3 regions of the Exiguobacterium sp. N4-1P genome follow, and region 2 is predicted to be linked to each of the others. Evidence: riboswitches for the same ligand, from Rfam matches in the RefSeq annotation. Region 2 holds a riboswitch; each other region holds the start of a gene.
The links. Region 2 has a riboswitch for lysine ahead of A0126_RS14600 (Na+/H+ antiporter NhaC family protein). Riboswitches for the same ligand answer to the same signal wherever they lie in the genome.
Positions count from the first base shown of each region.

Region 1 (7,540 bases), 350 kb from region 2:
TAGTTTTGCCCAACGATAACGAGGAAACACAGGCCAAATGCGAATAGCGGACCAAACGGGAACGCCGGTGCAACGTACGGTAAGTCACGTAACGCATGCCCTTGGGCGACGAAACCTTTTCGGAAACGGTAATGACTGATCGCGATCCCGAGCCACGCGATAAATCCTGTCATTCCGGAAGCATTCAGTAACCAAAGATAAACTTGTCCACCGAACATCGACGTCAAGAAACAAAGCGCACCAATCGCCCCTGTCGCGAGTAACGCATTCCGCGGCACACCGTTTTTTGAGACTTTTGCAAATAGTTTCGGTGCATCACCTTGTCGTGCCAGTGTGTAGAGCATCCGGGTTGAAGCATACATCCCGGAGTTCCCGGCAGACAAGACGGACGTCAAGATGACCGCATTCATCAATGCTGCTGCAAACACGAGTCCTGCTTTTTCGAAGACGAGTGTGAACGGACTGACGGCAACATCCGTAATATCATTTGAGACAAGGCTCGGACTTGTGTATGGAATCAACATTCCGATGACGAAGATCGCAAATACATAAAATAATAAAATGCGCCAAAACACCTGTTTAACTGCTTTCGGGACATTTTTTTCCGGATCTTCCGACTCGCCTGCTGCGATTCCGACGAGCTCCGTCCCTTGAAAGCTAAAACCTGCGACAAGAATGATACCGATGACAGCTGGAATCCCTCCGACAAACGGTGCATCACCTAAGCCAAAGTTTTTGAAGCCTGCTGGTGGCTCCGAAGTAAAGATACCAAAAATCATCGCGACTCCTACACCAAGAAACACGATGACCGTGACGACTTTAATCATCGCAAACCAGTACTCGGCTTCACCGAATCCTTTGACCGAAAAATAATTTAATCCAATCATTAAAAGTAAAAACAGCGCGCTAAAATAGACGCCCGGAATGTTCGGGAACCAGTAATGCATGACGATTTGTGCTGCGACGAGCTCGACGGCAATCGTGACGGCCCAGTTGTACCAGTAGTTCCATCCTAAGGCGAACCCGAATGAAGGGTCGACGAACTTCGTCCCGTACGTCGAGAACGATCCTGCGACCGGCATATAGGCGGCCATCTCCCCAAGGCTCGTCATCAAGAAGTAGACCATCAATCCGACGATTGTATAAGAAAGTAACGCACCGCCCGGTCCTGCCGCTGCAACAGAGGCACCTGACGCGATGAATAAACCGGTCCCAATCGCTCCGCCAATTGCAATCATCGACATATGCCGGGCTTGAAGCCCTCGTTGTAGCCCTTCTGCTGTGGAATCAAGGGGGTGTTGTTGCTGTTGTAAATTGTTCATGTCTGTCGCTTCTCTCTTTTTATAATTTTTGAGAGGGCGTAAAAAAGCGCCCTCACCTTCCAAGAGGAAGATGAGAACGCAACATATCGATGATGCGTCTCATTCTACCGTCGTGAAAGATAGCTCCCCATAAACCGCAAACGGTTTATGACAGTATTAGACCTGTTTGATCTAATCCCAATCGCTGACTTTCAAAGTAGTCTACGATTTCGGCAATTCTTCCTTTTGAGCTATTTCATCTGCCGCTTGACGACATCCGTAACCCGACTCATAAGAATCGCAACCTCCATCCCACTGGTTGAGTGAGAACTAATTAAGTTGATTTACTAATTCATTACTTCGACATAGTACATAATATGTTTCTTGTTTGTCAATTTATATTTTTGAATCCTACCGTGCTCATAGTAAAATTCCGATATTTTTAGTACACTAAATGGTAGAAGGTAGTACAGAAAGGATGTTGCTCAGATGGGACAAGAACAACATGACCAATTGACATATCGATTAGAAGAACAAATGCGCGTGATTCTCCGGACGTTGCGCCGTGAGTTGAATCAACTGTTTGAAGGTACTGCCACGCGAAGTGAATTCTTCATCTTACGTAGCTTATCTGAAAACGGCCCCCAGCGTCCGACATTACTCGCGGAACAGTTCGAACTTGCGACAAGTCAGGTCACCGCTTTGACAGATAAACTTTATAAGACCGGTTTTGTGACACGGACACGTTCGACGGAAGATCGTCGTTCAATCGTCCTTGCCTTGACTGACGAGGGAGAGGCCGCTTTTCGGAATCTCGAAGTCGTCCGTCGCAAATATCTTCAGGAGCGATTCGGCACTTTGTCTGAAGAGGAACTGAACGTGATGATCCATGTATTTGATAAAATCCTCGCGACAATGGATGAAGAAGTCGTCTCATCCAATTAATAAATTAAAAATCAAGAGAAGGACAGAGGTTTTATTCTGTTTTTCTTTTTTTATTCTAAACATTCAGACCTCCTATACCGTTAGTAGAACGAGTATACTCAAAGTATATAATTGGAAGTATACTGCAGGGGGAGTTGGGAGGATTTGTTGTCTATTATGAATAACTTCATCATAAATTTTTGTCTCTTATTCACGACGATCACGCTTTTATTTTTACCTTTTCGAAATCAACCAAGAATTACACCAAAATCAAAGCTTGAATCACGCCTTATTTTAGGTTGTGTAGCTGGTGCAATTGCTGTACTCCTCATGTTCAACAGCATTCAAATTGATATTGCCCGGATTGACTTACGTATCATTCCTGTCGCGATTGCCACATTATTTGGCGGATTGCCTAGTGCCTTCATCACGGGAGTCATGATTATCGGAACGCGTTTTTTAATTACACCTGCTGATCAAATCGAAGGAGCGATTCTCGCTTCCGTCATCATGGTTTTATTCATTTTGACAATTGGCATAGCACGCAGATTTTTACGTAATACATTGCTGACTTTTGAATTAATGATCGGAATCGGTATTCTCTATTCGTTACCAGCTATCTATGCACTGACAAACAGTTGGGAAACGTTTTTCAAAGTATCGGTTACGTACATTTTCTTTAATTTATTAGCCGGACTCGTCACCTATCGCTTATTAGCCGAACTGCGACGACATTTTGAAAATATCCAGTACCAGCAAAAACTTGCGATGACCGACGCCTTGACGGGTCTCGCTAATCGCCGACGTCTGGACGACTCCCTATCACTCGTCGGATCGGATGACGATGGATATTCACTTATCCTGATCGATATCGATTTCTTCAAACACGTTAACGATACATATGGTCATGATGCCGGCGACGATGTGTTGCGGCAACTCGGAACGACACTTGCCTCTATTGTACGTCCGGATGATTTAGTCGGTCGGTACGGTGGAGAAGAATTTTTGATCATTTTACCGAACACATCATTGAAGGATGCGAAAAAAATCTCTGAATTAGCGCGGACGACAGTCGCCCGTAACCTGTTCCCGACTGCACATGTACCTGATTTGAAGATTACGATTTCGTTAGGAATTGCCCATTCGGGTGGATCCCATACATCACTCGAAGCATTGCAACAAGCGGATAAAGCACTCTATGCTTCAAAAGAGCACGGACGTAACCAAAGTACGATTTATACGAAACAGCTGGAATTCCGTCAAGCGTAATCTAACGTTATATCCGACTAGCACAAAAAGTGCCATTCCCTCACATCGGAATGGCACTTTTTAGTTCATTTTTTAGACAGTCCCAAGGCCTGTCTGAGGAAAACCAATACTTTCAACTGTTCCGAAGACGATCATCTGACTGAGCTGATTTGCCATGTACTCGGAGGAATACGGACGATCATTTCGTAACCACGACATCAAGAGCCCGAGTTGACCACCAATGACGTAGTTCAGTAATAAATCCCGATCCACCGGAACAGAGACACTTGTCGTCTCCCGGAAAGCAAGACGGTAGTTTTCTTTTAACGTATCCAAGAAACGGGAGATGAACGTCTTGACTGTTCCTTGGAGCAGCATCGTCCGGTAAAAGCGCTCGTTTTGCTCAATGTGGATGAACAAACGTGCAAAGTAACGACTGACGCGTTCGACTGTCGGAGGCTCGGCCGATTGTTTTCCTGTAATCCGAATCGCTTCTGCGAGCAACGTCATGTGCTCCTCAACGATTTGATCCAGCAAATCGTATTTATCTTTATAGTGCGCATAGAAGGTCGAACGATTGACCTCAGCACCATCCGTCAACATTTTGACGGTGATCGTCGAAAAGGAATGGTGTTCAAGTAAATGAAATAGCTCTGTCGTAATACGTTCACGTGAACGTTTAGGACGTGGATCGCACGACTGATTCATTTAAAATTCAGCTCCTTTTTACGTATTGTATCCGTTAACAAAGACTTTTCCAACATTTCGTCGGAAATTGTTGGTTGTTTGTTTGTTATGCACCCATATAATTAACTGTATTAACTACTCCTCCCCAGAGGAGTCTTTTTTATGAGACCGCACTGGGGCGATCAGCTAGTAACAGAAAGGATGCAACTTACTCATGAACATGAAGAAATTATTAATCATCAATATTTTAACGCTCGTCGTTTTAATTGGTGGTGGTGCGATCGGTTATTATTACTACGATCAAGCAACAAGTTACGTCAAAACAGAAAATGCCAAAATCGACGGTAAGATGATTACAATTGCTAGTCCTGGCGCTGGAAAACTCACTGACTGGACGGCAAAAACAGGACAGACACTCGATAACGGGGCGACACTTGGTCACGTCATGATAGCACAAACTGGTCAAAAACCGGTTGATGCGTCAATCGAAATGCCAGCAAAAGCAACCGTCGTTCAGTCGATGGCGACAGAGAACGGCTTTGTTGGTGCCGGTACGCCGCTCGCTTACGGATTTAACTTAAATGAATTATGGGTCACAGCAAACGTCGAAGAAACAGAAATCGATGAAGTCAAAGTCGGTCAAGCCGTCGATGTCTATGTCGATAGCTATCCTGATACAACACTTTCGGGTGAAGTCGAACAAATCGGGATGACAACAGCAGGCACGTTCTCGATAATGCCGTCATCGAACGGAAACGCAAACTATACAAAAGTCGCGCAAGTGATTCCCGTGAAGGTATCGCTCTCACAAGAAAAATCACTCGACATTCGCCCTGGTATGAATGTGACCGTCCGCATTCATAAGGATTAAGGAGGGACGCTTATGTCTACGACCTTCCTCTTTGGATACATTGTGTTCATGCTTGTCACGTTCCTTGCAGTCAATTTGATTGCACGCCGGGCACGGCAACCGCGGGTAGCTGGCGCAGGAGGTCCGGCGCTTGATGAAACATTGATTGAAGCAGAAGCGGTTGGCGCGATTCCAGCCGCCCCTGCTCCGCAAGCGCAAGCGACGATTTCAACGGAAAACATCAGTATCCCGAAAGTCATCACTGTCCTGTTAATTGGAATGTTCATCGCGATTTTGAATCAGACATTAATCAACGTCGCTCTTCCTGTCTTGATCAACGACTTCAACGTCACGACGTCGACAGCACAGTGGTTGACGACCGGGTTCATGCTTGTCAACGGAATCTTGATTCCAATCAGTGCGTTCCTCATGCGAAGCTATACGTTTCGCCGCTTGTTTCTTGTCTCGATGACGTTGTTCTTCTTCGGATCGATCATTTGTTCGATGGCGATGAACTTCCCGGTCATGATGATCGGACGTGTGGTCCAAGCAGCCGGAGCCGGTGTCTTGATGCCGCTCGGTACGAACGTCTTCATGACATTGTTTCCACCCCATAAACGGGGAGCTGCGATGGGCATGCTCGGGATTGCGATGATTCTTGCACCGGCGATCGGACCAACGATCACAGGATATGTCATTCAAAACTACGATTGGCACGTCATGTTCTATGCAATGGCCTTCTTTGGTCTCTTAACACTTTTACTTGGATTTGCCTGGTTCAAACTCGTCCAACCGTTATCAAAACCAAAGTTCGATGCTCTCGGTGTTGTCTTTAGTACGATCGGGTTTGGTAGTCTCTTATACGGATTCAGTGAAGCCGGAAACGACGGTTGGGACAGCCCTGTCGTCATCAGTACGATTGTCATCGGGCTACTTGGTATTGCCGCCTTCGCTTTGCGTGAGCTTGCGATGGACGACCCGATGCTTAACATCCGTGTCCTAAAAGTACCGGAATTTTCATTCACCCTCTTCATTAACGTCATCGTCACGATGGCCTTGTTCGGCGGGATGTTGCTGCTGCCGATTTACTTGCAGAGCATCCGTGGTTTTTCACCCGTCGACTCAGGTCTCTTATTACTGCCTGGTTCATTGATCATGGGAATCACCGGTCCTTTCGCCGGTCGACTGTTCGACCGGTTCGGCATTCGACCGCTTGCCATCTTCGGTCTGACGTTGATGACGTACGGAACATGGGAATTGACGCAACTTGATTTGAACACGTCTTACTATTCCATCATGGGCATCTATATGCTCCGGTCCTTCGGGATGGCGTTCATCATGATGCCGATTATGACAGCTGGCATGAACGCTCTGCCGATGAAGATGATTCCTCACGGAAACGCGACACAAAATACATTACGCCAAGTCGCTGGATCAATCGGGACGGCCATCCTCGTCACGGTCATGACCCGTCAAACGACAGCTCATCTCGCGGACGATGCCAACCAGTTTACGACACTTGACCCAACACTCTCGCAACACCTTGGTGAGCTCGGACAACAGCTTGGTAGTCCACAAGCCGCATCCGTTAGCTGGTTGACGCAATTGACGAAACAAGCGACGATCAATGGAATTACAGATGCCTTTTGGGTGGCGACTGTCTTGTCTGCTCTTGCACTCGTATTGTCATTCTTCCTTCATGGAAAAAAAGAACCGAATTTAGATTAACGTGTCTTATCCAGCCAGTTGACGGCACATCGTCAGCTGGCTTTTTAATCGTTCACCTTTGCACTTCTTCTCTAATATCGCTACACTAGGTTCATTGAGTTCATATCAAAAGGAGATGCTTTATGGTTGCCTTCCTTCAATTTTACGCGTTCATTTTCGCCTGTTGCTTCGCGTGGCAGGTCGGACGACCATCTCTTTCCTGGTCGCAAAAAATCTCGCGTGCGTTTTTAACGAGTATCAACAGTCTCTTCGTCTTTTTCCGTGCTTCGGTCTCGATTTTCTTACTCGTCGGTCCGTTAGTGCTTGTCTCGTACTATGTCTTTCCGAACCTCTTACAGTTCGAAGGTGGTCTCGCAATCGTCATCAGCGTGCTCGTGATTGGTCTAATTGATCGGCTCGTCAGCCTCGTCATCTTACCGCTTATCCGCTCGTTTTTCTTGAAGCGTAAACGCATCATGCCGCAGTTGTTTGAAGCAACTTTTTATACGTTGTCCATGACGGTCTTGCTTTACATTAACTTGACGGCTGTTCCGGGTGTCGAACTCGGACTTGCGATTCCGATTTTCTTTGGTTTCACAATTTATTTTGCACATTATTTAATGGCATTACTGCGATTACGCCAAGTCAAAAAGAAACTCGCTACGACAGCAAGCAAAAAACAATAACCACGTGAAACGAACGATGACTTCCATTGAATTCTAGTCACCGTTCGTTTTATTTTTCGGATTACCATTGACAATGATAATCGTTATCATTTATATTTTAAGAGTACTTAGGTCAGGAGATGATAGTGATGAATGCA
Region 1 is NZ_CP022236.1:165,829-173,368, reverse strand. Features, by position in the region: gene A0126_RS01030 (amino acid permease) at 1-1,322, opposite strand, end outside; lysine riboswitch at 1,435-1,619, opposite strand; gene A0126_RS01025 (MarR family winged helix-turn-helix transcriptional regulator) at 1,791-2,246, shown strand; gene A0126_RS01020 (GGDEF domain-containing protein) at 2,403-3,494, shown strand; gene A0126_RS01015 (TetR/AcrR family transcriptional regulator) at 3,567-4,181, opposite strand; gene A0126_RS01010 (HlyD family secretion protein) at 4,375-5,031, shown strand; gene A0126_RS01005 (DHA2 family efflux MFS transporter permease subunit) at 5,044-6,738, shown strand; gene A0126_RS01000 (hypothetical protein) at 6,861-7,403, shown strand; gene A0126_RS00995 (nitroreductase family protein) at 7,532-7,540, shown strand, end outside.
Region 1: another riboswitch for lysine. It lies ahead of A0126_RS01030 (amino acid permease); the one in region 2 lies ahead of A0126_RS14600 (Na+/H+ antiporter NhaC family protein).

Region 2 (7,540 bases):
GCACGACTTTCCCAGCCACCGATGTTTTGCAGTGCAAGCGGCATATCAAAGTGATATAGATTTACGAACGGTTCGATGTCCGCTGCAATCAATTCGTCAATCACACGATTATAGAAATCAATGGCAATCGGATTCATTTCCCCCTGCCCCTCAGGAAAAAGACGTGACCAGGAAATCGAGATTCGAAACGAGTTGTGTCCGAGTTCTTTCATCAACGCAATATCTTCTTCATAACGATAATAAAAATCAGAGGCTACCGTTGCATTTACACCATCGAAAAAGCGATTCGGTTCTTGTTCGTACCAATGATCCCAAATGTTCGGTCCTTTTCCCCCCTCAAATGCTGCCCCTTCCGTTTGTGTCGCTGAAGCTGCTGTTCCCCACCAAAAATCTGCAGGGAACGTATACTTTTGTTCTTTTGCCGTCGTAACTTCCGTTTGATTCATCTCATCCACGTCCTATCTCTATTTTTGAATTCAACCTACATGTTGATTTTCATCTCCGGCAACATTCGCTTCTTCTCGTTCTTTTTTCATATTCAAGCGGTCAATGAAGACTAGGAATGGGAACCACACTGCCATGATAATGGCGAAGTTGACGAGTTGTAACAATCCGCCCGCCAGTGAATTCGTTGCCATCATGCCACTGATAAACATCGGCACCGTCCAAGGCACAGCAACTCCTGTTGGCGGCGGAACGATTCCTGTCGACATCGCAAAATAAGTAACGGTTACGGTAATCAACGGTGCAAAAATCCAGGGAATCATGATGAGGGGGTTCATGACGATTGGTAACCCGAAAATGATTGGTTCATTGACGTTAAAGATTCCGGGTCCGATCGATAACTTACCGATTTGCTTCAACTGTTTTGAGCGCATGAAAAGGAGGATTGCGACGACGACAGCCAGTGTCGAACCGGAACCACCAATTCCAACTGTATAAATTTCAATGAATTGTTTACTGATGATATTCGGGAGTTCTCCATTCGCCGTATAGGCGTTTAAGTTTTCAAGTGACAAAGTGTTCCAGATCGGATCCATGACCGAATTGACGATAACTTGACCATGCAGGCCGAAAAACCAAAACAATTGAACAAAAAAGATGGCGATTAATGTCGGAACCAAACCGTTCCCAAGATTCACGAGTGGTTTTTGAACTAAATTAAAGATTAAATCGTGGAGATTCGTGTCTAAAAGCGAGGTGATAGCGATGTTAATGCCAAGGAAAATGGAAAGTGTTAAAAGTGCAGGCACAAGAGCTGAAAATGACTTAGCCACAGCAGTCGGCACACCAGCCGGCATTTTAATCGTCCAGTTTTTTTGAACGACAAATCGATAAATTTCTCCTGCTAAGAACCCTGTCATCATTGCAAGGAACATGCCTTTTGCACCGAGACGGTCAAGTGGAATGACATTTCCGACAGGATCAGCAACATTTTCGACTGCTACAAAGAAAGGTGTTAAAAGTAAAAAAGAAACAAGGGCGATTACACCACCAAAAACAGCTTCTACATCATAGCTTTTCGAAAGATAATATCCGATACCGAAGACGACGAATAGTGACATGATTCCCATCGTCGCCGAGGGGGCGTTTCCTAATGAAGTTTTAAAAGCATCCAATACTCCAGGCGACATAAATTTATCTAAGAATGGTAAATTCGCAATAACAACGATTAATGAACCGAACATCGTAATCGGAAAAGCGAGCATGAACGCGTCACGTAACGTCTGAAGATAGCGGCTATTGTTTAAATATGCCGCAATCGGCATCAGAAAACGACTCAACAAATCGAACCACTTACTATTACCAGCCATTTCAATCCCTCCTCTTATTTTTGAGAAAATTTATGTTCCATCATTTCAACTAATCCTGACGTCAAATCAAGCATCGTTTGTGTCGACATCAAATGATCTTCTGCATGCAAAAGCAGTAAAGACAATGTCGTCGGCTCACCGCTCGCTTCTTTTTGGACTTGACCGAAATGAATCTGGTGCGCTTCTTGCAACTGTTCTCGGGCATCTGTTAATAACCGCTCAAATGCCTCAAATGATTCTTCCTTGTACACTTCGATTGCTTCACGAATCGTACTTCGCGCATTTCCACTATGCAAAATCATCATGAATGCTACTTGTTCCATCGTCTGTTCATTTGTTTTCATTTCTTCACCCCATCAACTTAACGGCTTGTTCATAGGCCGCTTTTCCGTCGGCCATTCCGTACGCCATCATATCGATGACTTCGACTGGTTTATCTGTCGCTTGTTGAAATTTTGATAATAAAAAGCGCATTTGTGGACCAATCAATACAACATCTGCTCCATCCATTTCTTTTAAAGCTTGGTCTTGACCGACTGCCCAAATTGTCGCCTCTTCACCAAGTGATTGGGCATGTTCCTGCATCTTAGTGACTAGAATACTCGTCGACATTCCTGAACTACACGCCAACATGATTTTTTTCATTTCAACCATTCCTTCCGCGTTTTGGAATCGCTTACAACTTTGATTATACGGATTTTAACATCCATGTCTATACTTGATTTTTATTTTGTTGATTTTTATTTTGTTTATTTTTATTTTTAAAAAGTGTAGTGTTGTAATCGAAAACAACTTGGAGGAGGAACAATCATGGAAGAACTGATTTGTTTTGAGCCGATTTTACAGGAGCGGATATGGGGTGGATGTAAGCTTGGTGCATATGGATTTGATACGTTAGGCAAACAAAACATCGGTGAAGCTTGGACCTTGGCTGATCACCAAAACGGGCAAACCAAGGTGAATGCCGGACGTTTTTCCGGTGATGCACTACGGGATTTATGGTCAAATCACCCTGAAATCTTTGGGATGGACACAACGGAAGCTTTCCCTTTACTCATTAAGTGGATTGACGCTGCGGATGATTTATCCGTTCAAGTCCATCCTGACGATCATGATGCCTGTCGCCTAGAAGGACAGCCTTACGGGAAAAATGAATGCTGGTATATCGTCGATTGTCCGGCAGACGCCACCATTATTTATGGGCATGACTTCAAAACAAAAGCTGATTTGTTGCGCGCTGTCCGTGAAGACGATTTAACTTCCGGCTTAATTGATTTGCCTGTTTCACCCGGCGATTTTTTTTACGTTCCAGCAGGTACTGTTCATGCTTTAACCGAAGGGTGTCTTGTCATCGAAATCCAGCAGAACTCTGATACCACGTACCGGTTGTACGATTACGATCGAATTGACCATTCGACCAACAAACCGCGTCAACTCCACCTTAAAGAAGCACTCGAAGTCATTCAATTTCCTCATTTCCAGTACGAGGAGCCTTATGTACCGACCTCTTTTTGTTCAAGACTACTGACAACCAACGCCTATTTTTTTGTCGAGGAATGGGCCATCCATGACATGATTACGATTGCACCACGAACTTCCTTCCAAGTCATCACTATCATCAGTGGCACGCTGATCATCAACCAATTGCGTTATACCGCCGGAGACACGGTTCTGATTCCGGCAAAAGTAACTTGTACCGTTTCTGGAAAGGGGAAACTTCTATTGACTGGTCCAAATCCAACACCGAAACAACGACTTCACATCGGAATTGATCTTGGTGGGACTCACACGCGTGTTGCCGCAATCAATCAGCACCATGTCGTAAAACAATATCGATTTTTGACAGAGGCGGCTGCTGGCCCGGACTATACAATTAATCATTTAAGACAAGCCATCCAAAAGCTACTTGAAGAATTTGAAGTCGAACGAATTGGTATCGCAGCGCCTGGTCCGCTTGATGCAGCAACGGGTCGGCTATTGTCACCTCCGAACCTGCCGGGTTGGGACGATGTAAATTTGGTTCGCCCGTTAGAAGAGTTCTTCAACATCCCGGTTTCCCTTGAAAATGATGCAAATGCCGCCGCGCTCGGCGAAGCATTGTTCGGGGCAGGACAAGACTATACATCCATCTATTACATGACAGTCAGTACAGGAATCGGTGGTGGATATGTCTATCAAAAGACGTTGATTCGAGGCGCACACGGATATGCTGGTGAAATCGGAAATACGATCATCGATGCTTCTGGACCGGAACATCACGTCTTGAACAAAGGCTCACTCGAAGGATTAGCAAGCGGTACGGCTCTTCAGACGCGGGCTGATTCATTAAATGAATCTTCTATTGCACAACTTCTTGGCAATACACAGGAAAGGCTTCGTTTCGTAAATCATTTAGCAACAGGCGTAGCGAACATCATTCACACACTTGATCCGGAAGCCGTCATCATCGGTGGCGGTGTTACGGCTTCCGCCGATTTATTTTGGGAAGAGCTCTTACAAGCCGTCAATGCCCGTCTCTACCCGACGTTACGTCAAAAAACAATCATTCGCTTAGCTGCATTGGAAGGAAATGCCGGTGTCATCGGTGCTGCCCATTTAAATCGGATGAACGCCGAATAACTTCATTGTTCCTTTTGAACAGACTTTACTACTTTTTTTAAAAACAGACTTGAAACTTTTTTCTGAAATATGATAAGGTTTTCTTATTAAAAGAATATGACTATTCTATCGATGAGGTAGAGGCGCGGTCTTAATGAGTATTTGATCTGAGGATGACAACGAGGACGATCAAGGAAAGGTAATGCTGCCGAAGTATCGTCAAGTGTCTGACTTGATGGTACTGGTCGAATTGGGAAATACCCGTTCGATTGCCATACGTGTTTTGTATGGAGCGCTCCAATTCGGCTAAGAAAGACGCATCCAGCAAGGGTGTCGGCTTTGTTGCCGGTGCCCTTGCTTTTTTATATGCAATGGGTCTCATCTTCTAAAAAAAGAGGAGGAACCACACAATGGTCAATTATTCAGATTCAATCGTTGCGCTCATTCCAGCTGTCATTGCAATCGCACTTGCAATCGTGACGCGCAAAGTCGTTATTTCACTTGGTGTCGGTATTTTGATTGGTGCTTTATTGCTGCATAGCTTTAATCCAATCGATACGGTCGTCTATCTCGGCAAAAACATCTTTAGTCTATTTTGGGCGGATGGGGCGTTAAATGAATGGAACGTCTTATTACTCATCTTCTTACTATTACTCGGTGTTCTATCGACGCTTATCCAAACATCGGGCGGTGCACATGCCTTCGGTGAATGGGCAACAACACACGTCAAGACAGCGCGCGGCGCTCGCCTCGCAGCATTTGGTTTAGGTATTTTAATCTTCATCGATGATTACTTCAACAGTCTTGCTGTCGGGAATGTCAGTCGTCCGTTAACGGACCGTCGTGGCGTCTCGCGGGCAAAACTTGCGTATATTATTGACTCGACGGCTGCTCCAGTCTGTGTCATCAGCCCGCTTTCAAGTTGGGGAGCGTTCATCATCTCGATCATCGCTGGTATCTTAACGACACATTCGATTACGGAGTATTCCGCATTCAGTGCTTTCATGATGATCGTGCCACTCAACTTCTATGCGATTTTCGCTCTATTGCTGACGCTTTACATCGCGTACACAGGGATTGCGGTCGGACCGATGCGGACGCATGAACTTCGTGCATTAAAAGGTGAACTTTTCGATGCAAGTAAAGGAACACCGATGGGGATGGCAGAGGAAGTCAAAGAACACGAAGGTGGAAAAGTACGTGACCTCGTCGTTCCGATTATCGTTCTCGTCATTGCAACAGTTTCCGCATTACTCTTTACCGGTGCTCAGGCACTCGCTGCTGACAATCGTGCATTTACGTTGATTGGTGCATTTGAAGCGACAGACGTAACACGTTCACTCGTTGCTGGTGTCGTCATCAGTTTAGTCGTTGCTTTCCTGATGTTGATTGGTCGGAAAATCCCGGCGCGCGAATACGGACACAGCATCTGGGCTGGGATGAAATCCATGTGGCCTGCTGTCGTCATCTTATTATTCGCTTGGACAATCATCGCTGTTATCGGTGACATGAAAACAGGTGAGTACTTAGCAAGCTTCGTCAGTAAGTCGATTTCTGCTTCGTACCTCCCCTTCTTATTGTTCTTGATTGCAAGCTTAATGGCATTCTCGACAGGTACAAGTTGGGGAACATTCGGTATCATGCTGCCGATCGGTGCTGACCTCATCATGGCGGTCGAACCGAATCTCTTACTTCCGACGCTCGCTGCCGTTCTTGCCGGATCCGTCTTCGGAGACCACTGTTCACCAATTTCCGATACGACGATTCTCAGTTCGACAGGTGCCGGTTCGCATCATATCGATCACGTCACGACACAACTTCCGTATGCGTTGGTTGGTGCAGCGACATCGGCAGTCGGCTACCTTGTGCTCGGTTTAACCGATTCATCAATCATCGGCTTCATCGGTGCACTTATCGCCTTCTTACTCGCACTCGTCGTCCTGAATGTCGTCTCGAAACGCGGCAAAGTACCAACTGAACTTCGCGCTGAATAATAAAAAAATAACGCTCAGCTTAGCCGAGACGAGAAAAAAAGAAGGGATTGCCATCTACGATGATGTGCAATCCCTTCTTTTAAGTTGTAGACAACATGGTATGAAGAAATAAAAAGCGTCTTGTTTCGTTGCTTTCCTCGGGCGAGGCGCAAGCCGTTGCTCCTTGATCCTCACGGACAACGAGCAGGGTCTTGCCTGCCTCTGAAAGTGCGTTAAAAACGCACTTTTCCCCGTAGGAGTCAACGAAACGTGATGCTTTTTAGGTAATACCGTGAGAGAAATACAGGAAAGCACGAACGAATTGCAATTCGATATCGCATGTTCACGCTTCATAAGCGTTTGTCTACACGCTGAAGCGATCATTCTTACACCATCAAGGCACACACTTCATTTGCAAACGCAACTGGATCTTCGATTGGCAAGCCTTCCATGAGCAACGCTTGTTGGTACATTAATTTCGTATAGCGTTCAAATTTCGTACGGTCTTCTTTAAAGGCCGTTTCAATGGCTTGGAAGACGTCATGCGACGTGTTCAACTCTAAAATTTTCACGGCTGAAACATCTTGGTTGTTCGGCATCGATTTAAGAATTTTCTCCATTTCAATCGAAACGGCACCATCCGTCGCGAAGCAGACCGGATGTGATTTTAAGCGTGAAGAAGCTTTGACTTCTTTGACTTGCCCAGCAAGCACTTCTTGCATCGCTGTAAACATCTCGACTTGTGTTTCGGTCGTTTCTGCTTGATCCGCTTGCTCGATTCCAAGATCACTGCTCGTAACCGATTTAAATTCTTTTCCTTCATAGTTGAGCAACATTTGAATCGCGAACTCATCGATTTCTTCCGTAAAGTACAGAATGTCGAACCCTTTGTCTTTGACAAGCTCCGACTGTGGCAACTTATCTAAACGGTCCGTACTTTCCCCTGAAGCATAGTAAATGTATTTTTGATCTTCCGGCATCGCCGCGACGTATTCAGCGAGCGTGACCAGCTTCTTCTCTTTTGCCGAGTGGAACAGGACAAGATCTTTGACCGTCTCTTTATGCATGCCGTAATCATTGTAGATTCCAAACTTCAATTGACGACCAAAGGCTTGATAAAAGGCTTCATACTTCTCGCGATCGTCACGAAGCAGT
Region 2 is NZ_CP022236.1:2,849,310-2,856,849, forward strand. Features, by position in the region: gene A0126_RS14575 (glycoside hydrolase family 1 protein) at 1-446, opposite strand, end outside; gene celB (PTS cellobiose transporter subunit IIC) at 477-1,814, opposite strand; gene A0126_RS14585 (PTS sugar transporter subunit IIA) at 1,829-2,158, opposite strand; gene A0126_RS14590 (PTS sugar transporter subunit IIB) at 2,163-2,459, opposite strand; gene manA (mannose-6-phosphate isomerase, class I) at 2,625-4,433, shown strand; lysine riboswitch at 4,543-4,718, shown strand; gene A0126_RS14600 (Na+/H+ antiporter NhaC family protein) at 4,823-6,406, shown strand; gene htpG (molecular chaperone HtpG) at 6,772-7,540, opposite strand, start outside.

Region 3 (7,540 bases), 640 kb from region 2:
CGGACACCGTTTGATACGAAGGAATTTTCTCCGCTGACTTCGTCTGATCGATAACGGCGACAACTTCAGCGGGTGCCAATTCCTCGACATAATGCCCTGTCGCACCATATCCATGAATGGCAAGCTTCATCGAACCACTCCTTTATAAGCACGCATCGTCTCGAGTAAGTGTGCATGCCCGGCTTCGGATTGGCGAACGAGCGGCAAGCGTGGTGCACCGACTGCAAACCCGACTTCTTCGAGTGCTGCTTTAACAGGAATCGGGTTGACGTCACTAAAGATGGCTGCGATGACAGGCATTAAATCACTTTGAATGCGTCGTGCCGTCACTAAGTCGTTTGCGAGCACGGCTTCAGCAAGCGCTTGTGTTTCTGCCGGGTACGGGTTCGACAGGACCGAGATGACACCTTGTGCTCCCCATGCCATGTACGGCAGGATTTGATCGTCGTTGCCACAGAAGACTGCAAAACCTTCGGGGAGTGCCGTCATCAATTCACCCATGAAACTGACATCCCCGCTCGCTTCTTTGAATGCTTGAATGTTCGGATGCTCCGCGAGTGTTACAGCTGTCTCAACTGCAATCGCGACACCCGTCCGTGAAGGTACGTTGTATAACATGATGGGTAATTCGACAGCATCCGCGACTGCGGTAAAGTGAGCAATCAAACCGGCTTGTGACGTTTTATTGTAATACGGTGTCACGAGCATCGCTGCATCCGCTCCGAGCCGCTGAGCCGTTTTCGTTTTTTCAATCGTCTGTGCCGTATTGTTCGTTCCCGTACCGGCAATGACCGGAACACGACCTGCCGTGACACGGACTGCTGTCTCAAGTAACGTTTCGAACTCTTCGCTCGAAAGCGTCGATCCTTCACCTGTCGTCCCGGCGACGACGAGCGCTTGGATATTGGCTGCAAGTTGCTGTTCAATCAACTGTTCAAAAACGACTAAGTCGAGTTCACCTGCTGAATTGAACGGTGTCGCTAGTGCTGTTCCTGCTCCTTTGAACATGTTAAATTCCTCCTTAGTATGATTAAGAATGGATGCCGTTTTCTAAAGCATGACGCGCGACCTGGACTGCATTTGACGCCGCGCCTTTTCGAATGTTATCCGCGACACACCACAGATGGAATGTGTTCGCGAGCGTTTGATCTTGACGAATCCGCCCGACGTACACTTCGTCCGTCCCGCTTGCATCAAGCGGCATCGGGTACTGATTTCGCGAAACATCATCAACCAGTACGACGCCTGGCGCGTCAGCAAGTGCTGTGCGAATCGCTTCGACCGTCGTCTCGTTTGAAAACGTCACGTTGATTGCAACCGAATGCGAATTTGTGACGGGAACACGGACACACGTCGCACTGACCGGTAAGTTCGGTTGGTTAAAAATCTTCCGTGTCTCGTCAATCATTTTTTGCTCTTCTTTCGTGTACCCGTCTTCTAAGAAGACATCGATATGCGGCAAGATATTATCATGGATCGGGTGCGGATAGTTGACCGGTTCTTCACCGCGGCTGCCTCGCGCCAAGTCCTCAATTCCTTTTTGACCGGAACCGGAGACTGCTTGATACGTCGTATACGTGATTCGTTCAAAACCTAAGTGTTTGAGTGGTGCCAGGGCAACGACGGATTGAATCGTCGAGCAGTTCGGATTAGCGATCAGTCGGTCGGTGCTGCTGACCGCTTCCGGATTGACTTCTGGTACGACGAGCGGAATCGTCTCTTGCATCCGGAAAGCACTTGAATTATCGACGACAAGTGTTCCGTGTTCTGCCAGCAAGGGGGCATACTGTTCACTGATTGCTCCACCGGCTGCGAATAATGCGACGTCGATCCCGTGATGGATGATGTCTTCCGATAAAGCTGTAATCGTCACGTCCGTTCCATTAAACGAAACGACTTTTCCTGCTGATCGTTCTGAAGCATACGCCGACAGTTGACCGACTGGAAAATCGAGTTCCTTCAAGACTTGTAACATCTTTTGTCCGACGGCGCCTGTCGCACCGATGACTGCTACGTGGTACATGTTCATTCCTCCTTACAGGCTAAACGCGTTCGCAATCGCCGCGACCGTTCGTTCGATATCTGCTTGTGCGATTGTATACGAGATACTGATTTCTGATGTCGTGACTTGATAAAACGTGATGTTCTCGGCACGGAACGTCGCAAATAATTTTGATGCGACGCCCGTTGCGTCACGCATTCCGATTCCGACGACCGATAACTTGGCATGCTCGTTATGACGATCGACTTTAACGGTCGGAAAACGATCGATGATATCTTTCAGTGCCTCTTCGAGAAACTCTTCTTCATCGAGTGGACAAGAGAACGAGAGGAACACGTCACTATCAAAGGTCGTTTGACTGATCATGTCGATATTGACATGGCGATTCGATAACAATTCAAAAATGTCGGCGACTGCTGAATTGGTTTGTGGAACGTGTTTGATTGAAACCGTCAAAACATTTTTCGTTACACTGACGCTCGTGACTGCTTTTTGTTCCATCGTTTCTGTTGCCTCCATGATCCAAGTCCCTCTTTCCGATTCAAGTGTTTTCCCAACAAAGATATGCACGCCGTATTTTTTCCCGAGTTCGACGCTGCGCATCTCCATTACCTTCGACCCCAGTGCACTCATTTCCATCATTTCATCATATGAAATTTGTGGAATCGGCTGTGCCGCTTGATGAATCCGCGGATCCGCCGTATAGACACCGTCGACATCCGTATAGATTTCACAGCGCTTATCAAGGACGGCCGCTAAGGCGACAGCCGTTGTGTCTGACCCACCACGACCGAGTGTTGTAACATCCCCAAGCTCGTTGACACCTTGGAATCCGGCGACGATGACGACATCATAGGTTTCGAGTTTCTTTCGTAACAAGTCCCCGTCAATTTGTTTAATCTTACTTTTCGTATGAACCCCCATCGTGCTGATTCCTGCCTGCGCACCTGTTTGTGATAAGGCTTTTACTCCGACGGAATTTAAGGCGATGCTGAGTAACGAAATCGTTTGTTCTTCGCCGATTGCGAGCAATCGATCGAGTTCACGTCGTTCAGGACGATCCGTGATTGCTTGCGCTTGTGCGATGAGCGAGTCTGTCATCTTCCCCATCGCAGAGACGACGACCACTAATTTTTCACCTTGTTCTGTCCGATTTTTTAAATAATTCGCAATTGACTGAATCTGTTCGACAGTCGCGACCGAGCTACCACCAAATTTAAGTACAGTTGTCACAATCCTATCTCCTTTGTCCCGAAACAGAAAAAAACGACGGGCCGGTAGGAGCGTTCCTACGGCCCGTCGTTATCACGATCGGACAAACGAAGACAAAGTCTTTCGTTCTTTTACGTAAGATAGCGCTCCGAAACATCGGTTTCGGCAGTACAACGGATCTTAACCGTTGTACCAGCAAATGAGAAGAAGCATCTTTCTCATTCACTTCGGCGGATTTCCCCTTTCACATCACTCAGCATGCTCGCTTCAATAAATGATGTTACTGATGTCATCCGCGCCTCTATCTGTCGGTTGTTAGTTACAGTTATAGCAAACATTTTTTGTTAAATCCAGTCATTTGCTAAAATTTTTTCATTTTTCCGTTAATCCGTGAGTTTTTTCTTCGCTTGATCGAGTTGTACAGAAACAGCAGCAAAACCTGTCCCGCCGTAACTTCCTCTTCTTGCCACTGCTTGCACCGGGTCGAGGAGCGGATAAACATCTTCCGCGATGACGGAGTGGAACGTTTGATACGTTTCAAGCGTTAAATCTTTTAAGAAACAATTCGTCTGAACACAATGGAGGACCGCTTTTCCGACGATTTCATGCGCTTCCCGGAAAGGAACACCTTTTGTGACGAGATAATCTGCTAGTTCCGTCGCATTCGAGAAGTCTTGCATTGTCGCCTTCTTGAGCGCTTCTGTCTTAAACGTTGCTGATTCGAGCATTCCCGTAAAGATTTGAACGGATTGTAAAACGGTATCTGCCGTATCGAAGACACCTTCTTTATCTTCTTGCATGTCTTTATTGTAAGCGAGCGGTAATGCTTTCATCGTCGTCAGGAACCCCATCAGGTTTCCATAGACACGCCCTGTTTTTCCGCGAATCAATTCAGCGAAGTCCGGGTTTTTCTTTTGTGGCATCATGCTCGAACCCGTTGAAAATGCATCTGACAATTCGATGAATGAAAATTCTTGCGACGCCCAGATGATGATTTCTTCACAAAAGCGTGAGAGGTGCATCATGACCGTCGAAGCAATCCCGAGATATTCAATGACGAAGTCACGGTCCGATACAGCATCGAGGCTGTTCGGATAGACGTGCTCAAATCCGAGCAGTTCCGCTGACTTGAAACGGTCAATCGGGAATGTCGTCCCGGCGAGTGCCCCAGCACCGAGCGGCGAAATCCGAATCCGTTTCAAATTATCTGTCAGACGATCTACGTCACGGTCGAACATCCAAAAATACGCGAGTAGATGGTGTGCAAGTGAAATCGGTTGTGCCCGCTGTAAGTGGGTATACCCCGGCATGACGGTTTCGATGTGTACATCCGCCTGTTCCGTAATCACCGTCTGCAAGTTGCGGAGGCTTTCGATTAAATCAACCACATGTTGTTCCATCCATAAATGTAAATCCGTCGCAACCTGGTCATTCCGACTTCTCGCTGTATGCAACTTCCCTGCGACCGGTCCGATTTGTTCCGTCAGCAACCGTTCGAGATTCATGTGGATGTCTTCGTCAGCAAGCGAATAGACATGTGTTCCAATCGAAGCTTGTAACGTCTTGAGACCCGCTTCGATTTTTTCCCATTCCGTCTCTTCTAGGATACCTTGTTGATACAACATATTGGCATGGGCGAGACTTCCTTCTAAATCAACTGCCGCAAGCTTTTGGTCGAATGAAATCGATGCCCCAAACGCTTCAGCCTGAGCGGAAGCCCCTTCTGTAAACCGTCCGCCCCAAAGTTTCGTCATTTTGTCACGCCTTCCTGCCGATGAACACTTGCGTGTGTCGCAATCGCAAGACCGTGCAATTTAATGAATCCTTTCGCTGCTTCATGATCGAACGCATCTTCTTTCGTATACGTCGCAAGCTTCTCGTCATAAAGTGACACCGGTGACTGACGTCCTGTGACCGTCGCATTCCCTTTGTAGAGTTTGACCCGTACTTCGCCCGTGACGTCTTGTTGCGTCGCTTTTAAGAATGCTTTCAGACCTTTCGTTAACGGTGCGTGGAACAAACCGTTGTAGATTGTTTCTGCATATTGTTGACTTAAAATCGGTTTGAAGTGAGCGACGTCTTTCGTCAATGTGATGGTCTCGAGTGCGGCATGGGCTTTTAGCAAGACCGTTGCTCCCGGGCATTCATACACTTCCCGCGATTTGATTCCGACGAGACGGTTCTCGACGTGGTCAATCCGTCCGACACCATGTGCTCCGGCGATGATGTTGAGTTCTGTAATCAACTTCGCCAGTGGGTAGACTGTTCCGTTGATTGAAGTCGGAACACCCGCTTCAAAACCGATAATGACTTCTTCTGCTTGATCCGGTGCTTCTTCCGGTGCGACCGTCAGTGCATAAGCATCTTGCGGCGGTTCTGTCCAAGGGTTTTCAAGGACACCACATTCGTTACTCCGTCCCCAAAGGTTCATATCGATTGAATATGGGCTGTCGAGATTGATTGGAATCGGGACATTGTTGTCTTTTGCATAAGCGATTTCCTCTTCACGTGACCATTTCCATTCCCGTACAGGGGCGATGACTTCCAGTGAAGGATCGAGTGCTGCGACCGAAACTTCAAACCGGACTTGGTCATTTCCTTTTCCCGTACAACCATGTGCAACGGCCGTTGCGCCATGTTGATGCGCAACTTCGACGAGCTTTTCAGCAATCAGCGGGCGAGACAGTGCCGAAATCAGTGGATACGCACCTTCGTAGTGGGCACCGTATTGAAGTGCTGGTAAGACGAATTCATTTGCGAATTCTTCTTTGACATCAAGAACAATCGATTCGACGGCTCCGACGAGCAACGCTTTTTCTTTGATGACAGTCAAATCTTTTCCTTCGCCGACGTCCATACATAAAGCGACGACATCATAATCCTTACTCAACCATTTGATTGCCACCGATGTATCAAGTCCCCCAGAATACGCTAAAATTAATTTTTGTTTCGTCATTATTAATTCCTCCCTGATTTCGAATTCATCTGTCTGTATAAAAATTCATTATTAATTATATATATACATAGACTTTCAAAAAAAGAAACCCTTTTTACAGGATTTCTTTAAAATTTCTCAATTAAACTTTCTTTTCCATCGTTCGGTGTGGGATGCCGGCATCATCAAATTCGTCGGACATGATGTTGTATCCTAAGCCTTGATAAAAAGGAATCGCTTGAACTTGAGCACCAAGCGTCAAGATGCTCCGACCCTCTCGTCTCGCCACGCGTTCCATTGCTCGCATCAGCTCACCGCCGTAGCCTTTCCCACGTGTCGCAGCTAGCGTCGCAACACGTTCGACCTTCATCCGTTGATCGTCGTAGGGACGTGTCCGTCCTGTCGCGACAGGGCGATTTTGTTCGTCAAGGACAAGCAAGTGAATCGCTGTTTCGTCATGGGTATCATATTCAAGATTACGAGGAACCCCTTGTTCTTCGACGAAGACCCGTTCGCGAATCATTCGGACTGCTTGGTGCTGCTCTGCTGTTTTTACTTGAATCACTGTCATGTTACTTGTTCCTCCTTCAATCGTTCTATGTAAGCAACTGCATCCTCATGCGTGTTGAACATCGCCTGTGCGACGTGCTCGCTACCACCACCACGTCCATTGAACGTCTTCAAATGGACTTTGGCAAATTTCCCAAGGTGGACCGGACTTGATCCTTGCATCAATAATTTTTTAGCTGATTCGTTCCAAATGAGTCCGAGACGTCCTGCTTCCGCAATCGCTTTGACTAGTCTTTCAGAGAATGGCAATGCCTCGTCAGCATGGTTTACGAAAATCCAATCCTCCGTCGACGCCAGTAGTTTATTGAGTTCCGTACGGACATGTGCGGCTTGAACTGTTTCAATCATCCGATTCAAGCGAACGACATCTTGTTTTAATTCTTCGACGGCTTGCGGCAGCTGCTCTTTTTTAGCCGATAACAATTGAGCGGTTTCACGCAAGGCACGTCTTTCCTTCGTTAACAACTCAAATGCGCGCCCTTTCGCGACGTACATCAGTCGAATATTCCCCCGAACCCGCTCCTGCCCTGTCAAGATAATCAATTCTAAATCAGCTGTCGATTCGAGGTGTGTTCCTCCACAGGCGCTATAGTCCAGTTCACCGATTTGGACGACACGAATCTTTCCTGTCACTTGGGGTGTTTTACGTAAAGGCAGTGCGAGTGCCGCCGCCTCGTCGTACTCGTTCGCCGTAATCGGTAACGCCGATGTAATGACGTGGCGCAATCTTTTTTCAAGACGCGCTTGCAAGGCATCATTCCATTCACCTGCTTCAATATCTAGTGTCGATTCTTCAGAGCCCGTCCGAAAACTTAATGTCT
Region 3 is NZ_CP022236.1:460,915-468,454, reverse strand. Features, by position in the region: gene dapB (4-hydroxy-tetrahydrodipicolinate reductase) at 1-130, opposite strand, end outside; gene dapA (4-hydroxy-tetrahydrodipicolinate synthase) at 127-1,008, opposite strand; gene A0126_RS02415 (aspartate-semialdehyde dehydrogenase) at 1,031-2,023, opposite strand; gene A0126_RS02410 (aspartate kinase) at 2,036-3,235, opposite strand; lysine riboswitch at 3,348-3,526, opposite strand; gene argH (argininosuccinate lyase) at 3,598-4,968, opposite strand; gene A0126_RS02400 (argininosuccinate synthase) at 4,965-6,170, opposite strand; gene A0126_RS02395 (GNAT family N-acetyltransferase) at 6,292-6,720, opposite strand; gene A0126_RS02390 (alanine--tRNA ligase-related protein) at 6,717-7,540, opposite strand, start outside.
Region 3: another riboswitch for lysine. It lies ahead of A0126_RS02410 (aspartate kinase); the one in region 2 lies ahead of A0126_RS14600 (Na+/H+ antiporter NhaC family protein).